3 regions of the Agrococcus chionoecetis genome follow, and region 1 is predicted to be linked to each of the others. Evidence: predicted binding sites of a transcription regulator. Region 1 holds the regulator's gene; each other region holds the start of a gene.
The links. The regulator HrcA, encoded in region 1, represses chaperone genes, less so after heat shock. The targets are predictions, from matches to a motif close to TTNGCACTCGNNNNNNNCGAGTGCNAA.
Positions count from the first base shown of each region.

Region 2: groL (chaperonin GroEL) is a predicted target of HrcA. The motif match lies at 955-981, and genes of this name have one in related genera.
Region 3: ABG090_RS00905 (Hsp20/alpha crystallin family protein) is a predicted target of HrcA. The motif match lies at 928-954, and genes of this name have one in related genera.

Region 1 is NZ_CP156989.1:1,139,826-1,142,084, reverse strand. It holds gene ABG090_RS05475 (DnaJ C-terminal domain-containing protein) at 1-375, opposite strand, end outside; gene hrcA (heat-inducible transcriptional repressor HrcA) at 376-1,389, opposite strand; gene ABG090_RS05465 (DUF4870 domain-containing protein) at 1,564-2,259, shown strand, end outside.
Region 2 is NZ_CP156989.1:2,107,828-2,110,086, forward strand. It holds gene groL (chaperonin GroEL) at 1-918, opposite strand, end outside; gene ABG090_RS10070 (LytR C-terminal domain-containing protein) at 1,072-1,629, opposite strand; gene ABG090_RS10075 (DUF3263 domain-containing protein) at 1,626-1,982, opposite strand; gene msrB (peptide-methionine (R)-S-oxide reductase MsrB) at 2,055-2,259, shown strand, end outside.
Region 3 is NZ_CP156989.1:184,076-186,334, reverse strand. It holds gene ABG090_RS00915 (alpha/beta fold hydrolase) at 1-75, shown strand, start outside; gene ABG090_RS00910 (ATP-binding protein) at 130-729, shown strand; gene ABG090_RS00905 (Hsp20/alpha crystallin family protein) at 1,037-1,522, shown strand; gene ABG090_RS00900 (hypothetical protein) at 1,628-2,224, opposite strand; gene ABG090_RS00895 (hypothetical protein) at 2,221-2,259, opposite strand, start outside.

The DNA of each region.
Region 1 (2,259 bases):
CTGCACGCGCAGCTCGCGATGCACGCCGAAGACGACGTCGGCGAGATCGAGGTCGACGCGCAGCAGGCTGTCCTGCCCGGGCTGCCGGCGCGAGCGCGGGCCGCTCGTGCGGCCACCGCCGCCGAAGAACTGCTCGAAGATGTCGCCGAAGCCGAACGAGCCCGCGCCCGCGGTCGGGCCGCGGTCGTACTCCGCGCGCGACTGGGCGTCGCCCAGCACGTCGTAGGCGTGCGTGACGTCCTTGAAGCGGTCCGACGCCTCAGCGCTCGGATTCACATCCGGATGCAGCTCGCGGGCGAGCTTGCGGTACGCCTTCTTGATCTCGTCCTGGCCGGCGTCACGCGCGACGCCGAGGGTCTCGTAGTGGTCTGTCACTCAGTCCTCGCTCAGCAGCCGCGTCAGGTAGCGCGCCACTGCGCGCACCGCGGCCATGTTTCCTGCATAGTCCATGCGGGTCGGTCCCAGCACCCCGATGTGGCCCTCGATGCCGTCGGTGCTGTAGGTGGAGGTGACCACGGAGGCCTCCCCCAGTGGGCCGGTGAGCTCGCGCCCGATGCGGGTCGCGACCTCGCCTTCGAGGCCCATCTCGTCGAACAGGCGCAGCAGCGTGACCTGCTCCTCGATGGCGTCGAACACGGGCGTCACCGTGCCCTGGAAGTCGCGCTCCTCGCGGACGAGGTGCGAGGCTCCCGCCATCACGATCCGGTCGCCACCGCCCGCCTGCAGCATCTCGCCCAGGGCCTGCGCGACCGCGCCGGTGGCGGGTCGAAGCGCCTCGGGCGCGGATGCTGCGGCGCCGGCCAGTCGCGCGATCGCCTCGGCGGGCGTGTGCTCGCCGACGGTCTCGGTCAGCGCGCGTCCGAGGGCGGTCGCCTGCTCCGGGTCGATCCGCTGCTGCGCGTCGACGACGCGCTGCTCGACTCGCCCGGAGTCCAGGATCAGCACCGCGAGCAGCCGGTGCTCCACCACTGCGACCAGCTCGACGCGGCGCACCACAGTGTGGCGGCGCAGCGGCACCTGCACGAGCGCGACCTGGTTGGTCAGCTGCGAGAGCAGCCGTGCCGTGCGGTCGAGCACATCCTCCCGATCGACGGAGTCAGCGAGGAAGCGGGTGATCGCCACGCGCTGAGCGTGCGAGAGCGGCTGCATGCGCTGGAGCCGGTCGACGAAGACCCGGTAGCCCTTGTCCGTGGGGATCCTGCCGGACGACGTGTGCGGAGCCGCGATGAGCTCCTCCTCCTCCAGCAGCGCCATGTCGTTGCGGATGGTCGCCGCCGAGACGCCGAACGCGTGCCGTTCGACGATCGATTTCGAGCCGACCGGCTCGCGCAGCGCGACGTAGTCCTGCACGATCGCGCGAAGCACATCGAGACCGCGATCCGAGACCATCCGCGCTCCTCTCCGCTCCTGGCACGGGGACGCCCCGGCCTGGCACTCTCTACTGCTGACTGCCAATCCTACCCGTCTGGAAGTTTGGCATGGGATCCTCAGGCGAGAAGGCGCACAATGGTGAGGAGCAGAGCGCTCCGGCGCCTCGCGACGACGATCGAAGAAAGGCACACCATGTCTGATCCGAACACGCCTCGAGCAGAGGGCGTCGATCCCGCCGAGCAGCCCGCTGACGGCTTCGCCGTGACCGACGAGCAGCACGCGACGCCGAGCGCTCCGGCAGCTCCCGCCGCACCCGGCGTCGGCGAGCCCGCGCAGTCCTTCTCCTCCGCGCCCGTCGCGCCCGAGCCGGCACCGGGGCAGCCCGCGTTCAGCGCCGGCGAGGGCGACCAGAGCTGGCAGCAGAACCAGCAGCCGGGCGCCGCCGACGCCGCCTCGGGCAGCGCGCCCGCGTATGGGCAGGGCGGTGCGCCCGGCTACGGTCAGCCCGGCCAGGCCCAGGGGGGTCAGGCCCAGGGCGGTCAGGCACAGGGCGGTCAGGCACCGCATGCGCAGCACGGTCAGCACGGTCAGCCCCAGCAGGGCCAGCCCGGCCAGCCCCAGTACGGCGCCGCCGGTCAGCCGCAGTACGGTCAGCCCGGCCAGCCCCAGTACGGCGCCCCCGGTCAGCCGCAGTACGGCGGCGCGTCACCGATGTCGCCAGTCGACGAGAAGAACGCGGGCATGTGGGGTCACCTGTCCGGCCTGTCGACGATCGTGACCGGCGGCTACGGCGGCTGGATCGGCCCGCTGATCGTCTTCCTCATCTACAAGGACCGCAGCGCATTCGCCCGTCAGGAGTCGAAGGAGGCGCTCAACTTCGGCATTCTG
Region 2 (2,259 bases), 970 kb from region 1:
CTTGAGGCCGACCTCCTCGGAGATGACCTGGCCGCCCGTGAGGATCGCCATGTCGGCGAGCATCGCCTTGCGGCGGTCGCCGAAGCCGGGAGCCTTGACGGCGACCGACTTGAAGATGCCACGGATCTTGTTCACGACGAGCGTCGCGAGCGCCTCACCGTCGACGTCCTCGGCGATGATGACGAGCTGCTTGCCCGCCTGGATCACCTTGTCGACGACCGGGAGGAGGTCCTTGATGTTCGAGATCTTCGAGTTGACGATCAGGACGTAGGGGTCCTCGAAGACCGTCTCCTGGCGCTCGGGGTCCGTGACGAAGTACTGCGACAGGAAGCCCTTGTCGAAGCGCATGCCCTCGGTCAGCTCGAGCTCGGTGCCGAAGGTGTTCGACTCCTCGACGGTGACGACGCCCTCCTTGCCGACCTTGTCGATGGCCTCGGCGATGAGCGCGCCGATCTCGGGGTCAGCGGCAGAGATCGCGGCCGTGGCGGCGATCTCCTCCTTGGTCTCGACCTCCTTGGCGTTCTTGAGCAGCTGCTCGGAAACAGCTGCGGCAGCCTTGTCGATGCCGCGCTTGAGGCTGATCGGGTCAGCACCGGCCGCGACGTTGCGCAGGCCCTCGCGGACGAGCGCCTGAGCGAGCACCACCGACGTGGTCGTGCCGTCACCGGCGACGTCGTCGGTCTTCTTCGCGACCTCCTTGACCAGCTCTGCGCCGATCCGCTCGTAGGGGTCCTCCAGCTCGATCTCCTTGGCGATCGAGACGCCATCGTTCGTGATGGTGGGGGCGCCCCACTTCTTCTCGAGCACGACGTTGCGGCCGCGCGGCCCGAGGGTCACCTTCACCGCGTCGGCGAGCTGGTTGAGTCCACGCTCGAGCCCGCGGCGGGCCTCTTCGTCGAATGCGATCATCTTTGCCATTGCAGTCTCGTCCCTCCTGGACGCCAGTACGTTCAACTGGCACTCCATCAGCGGGAGTGCCAATCGCAAGTCTGGCACTCGTCGTGGTCGAGTGCAAGCGCGCGAGCGGTGCCGTGTCGGCGGCGGATGCTCGGATCCCGACGGCGAGGCCCGCTACGGCGCCGGCGTCTCGGTGACGGGGGCGTGGTCGACGTCCCCGTCGTCGCGCGGCTCCGCGCTCGGTGCCGTGTTGACGGCATCCGGGGCCACCACGATCGTGATGGGCGTGCCCGAGAGACGGCCGTCCGACTGCTGCTCCGTGCCCACGCCGAGCTGGACGGCGAGTCCGCGGGCGATCGGAGCGAGCGCCTCGTCGTCGAACCAGACCACGGTCGTCTCGCTCGTCTCCGTGCTGCCCGCGGTCGCCACGACGTCCCAGCCGGCGTCCGCGAGCGCTTGGCCGACGCCGGCCGCGAACGCGGGCTCCCCGGAGCCGTCGAGCACGGTGATGGATGCGTCGAGCGCGGGATCGATGGCGCTCGGATCCGTCACCACCGCGGGCTGCGTCGGCTCGGCTGTGACCACCTCGCGCGGGCGCAGCGCGTCGAGCGCGAAGAGGCCGATCGCGGCCAGCACGATCGCAGCCGCCAGCGCGCCGAGCAGGATCGCCCAGCGCGGCCACCGCCTGGTGGCGCTGGAACGATGGGCGCCGACGCGGAGCGTGCGGCTCATCGCGCCTCGCGCAGCCGCAGCAGCCGGCGCACCAGCATCGGGTCGTGACGCAGCGCCGTCTCGGTCTCGAGGCATCCGTCGAGCACCTGGTAGTAGCGCGTCGTGCTCCATCCGAACTCGGCGCGGATGGCACGCGCTTTCGCCCCGCCGTGGTTCACCCAGCCGGCCTCGAAGTCGAGCAGGCGCCGGATGCGCTCCTCGCGCGCCGAGGCGAGGTCGTGAGCCTCGGCATCCGACCCCCGGCCGTCCGGCTCGGATGTCCGTGACTCGGCGCTCGCGAATGCCAGCGCCGCGGCCTCGTCCGTCGCGGCCTCACGGCGCGAGCGCGCATGCGTTCGCGGGTCGATGGCCATGCCCCGATCCTACGACCGGGCAACCGTTCCGCCTGGCGCGAAACGCATGCGCGGCGGTCGTACGCTGGAGGCATGAGCGAATCCGTGCAGCGGTCCGACGCCGAGTGGCGCGCCGCACTCTCCCCCGAAGCCTTCAAGGTCCTGCGCGAGGCAGGCACCGAGCGTCCGTGGACGGGCGCGCTGCTCGACGAGCAGCGCCAGGGTGTGTACACCTGCGGCGCGTGCGGCAACGAGCTGTTCCGCGACGAGACGAAGTTCGACGCCGGCTGCGGCTGGC
Region 3 (2,259 bases), 960 kb from region 1:
GCGGGGCACTGGGTGCACGCCGAGCAGCCGAAGGTGTTCACCGAGGTGCTCTCGCGCTTCCTCACCGACGACTGACGCGGCGGCCGGCGGCGCACCCGGGGCCGCCGCGCATCCGGCAGAATTGTCCCCATGCCTGCGCCCTCCGAGCCCCTCGCGACGCTCGTCCTCATCGGAGGCGCATCGGGATCCGGCAAGTCGCGCATCGCGAAGCACTCCGGGCTGCCCGTGCTGCGGCTCGATGACTTCTACCGCGAGGGCGACGACCCGGCGCTGCCCCGCCTGGAGTCGGGGGAGGTCGACTGGGATCATCCCGGCAGCTGGCACCGCGACCGCGCCATCCGCGCGCTCGACGAGCTCGCGCGCACCGGCCGCACGACCGCGCCGATCTACGACATCTCGCGCAGCGCATCCGTCGGCGACCACGAGGTGACGCTCGACGGCGCCACCCGATTCGTCGCCGAGGGCATCTTCGTGAGCGAGGTCGTGGCAGAAGCCGATCGCCTCGGCATCCTGCACGACGCCATCGTGGTGCACCGCTCGCGCTGGGCGACGATGGGCCTGCGGTTCGCGCGCGACCTGCGCGAGCACCGCAAGAGTGTCGCGTTCCTCGTCAAGCGCGGCATCATGCTCGCGCAGCGCGAGCCGGTGATCGTGCGGCGGCTCACGGATGCCGGGTGTCGGCCCGTGCGGGTGCGCGCGGCGACGCGGATGCTCGCCCCCGAGCGCTGACGCTGCTGCGAGCGCGAGCGCGCAGCTCGCAGCTCGCAGCCCGCAGTTCGCAGCCCGCAGTTCGCAGCTCGCAGCTCGCAGCTCGCAGCTCGCAGCTCGCAGTTCGCAGAATTGTCATGATCGGCTGCTTCGGCGCCGCGTTGCGCGCCGTTCGTGACACATCTGGCGCGCATCCATGAGCATCTCCGCAGACGACTTTTAGCACTCTCATAGAGAGAGTGCTAACAATGGAGATGGCCCGAGAAGGGCCGCGACAGACACCGGGTCGTCGCGCAGGGCGACGACCTCAGACAAGGAGGAGGTTGTCATGGCGCTGACCTTTGATCCCTTCCGCGAGATGGACCGCATGGCCGCCCGCCTGCTGACGAGCGGCGGCACGCAGCGCTCGGCGAGCTGGATGCCGATGGACCTGTACCGCGCCGACGATCACTACGTGGTGAACGTCGACCTGCCAGGCGTCGACCCCGGCTCGATCGATCTCGACGTCGATGCGAACACGCTCACCATCCAGGCAGAGCGCACGATCGGCGCCGCCGAGGGCGCGCAGTGGCTCGCGCAGGAGCGGCCGGCCGGCCGCTACATCCGCCAGCTCGGGCTGGGGAACGACGTCGACCTGGAGAAGATCCAGGCCAACTACGAGCACGGCGTGCTGATGCTCACGATCCCGATCGCCGAGCGCGCGAAGCCGCGCAAGATCACGATCGAGCACAGCGGTGGGCAGACGGCGATCGACGCCGGAGGCCAGGAGGGCGAGTTCAGCTCGGCGAAGGCCGAGAGCAGCTCATCGGCCTAGCGCTTCGCCGAGCAGCATTCGCGACCGGGCGGCAGCTGCCGCCCGGTCGCACTGCGCGTGCCGCCGGGTCGCAGGTCTCGGTGTGTTGCGGTGCGGTGCGGTGCGCTACACCGGCTCGGAGCCCGCCCGCCGTGCCTCGCGGCGGGCGATCGCGAGCCAGGTGCGAGGGCCCGCGAGCCAGCCGATGAGCGTCGAGATGATGATCGACAGCACCACCCAGATCGACGCGATGATCCAGAAGCCGACGACGCCGGTGAGCAGCACCAGCAGCCCGAGCAGCCAGCTCGACAGCGTCGACAGCACCGCCTGCAGGCCGGTGCCGATCGCCGCACCTTGGAAGGTGACGGCCGTCGCACCGACCACGCCTGCCGCGAGCATCCGCCGCGTGCTCAGCCAGCTGCCGAGCGCGATCGCCCCGACGGCGAGCACGACCAGGCCGAGCACGAGCGGCGTCAGCCAGCCGGGCTGCAGCTGCTCGATCCAATCGACGACGCCCAGCCCCCACTCGACGTCGTCGAACAGGTCGATGATGGCGGCCCGCAGGATCACGAGCACGAGCGCCGCCACCAGCAGACCCCAGAGCAGGCTGGCGCCGGCCGCGACGAACGCGAGGCCGACGGCGCCCGCGGACTGCACCGCTGCCCTCTGCTCCGGACGCAGCGGATCTGGCCGCTCGGGTCGGCGGGTGCGCTTGCGACTCATCGCGGCGCCCGGCCCGGCTCGGCGGCGCCGCCCCC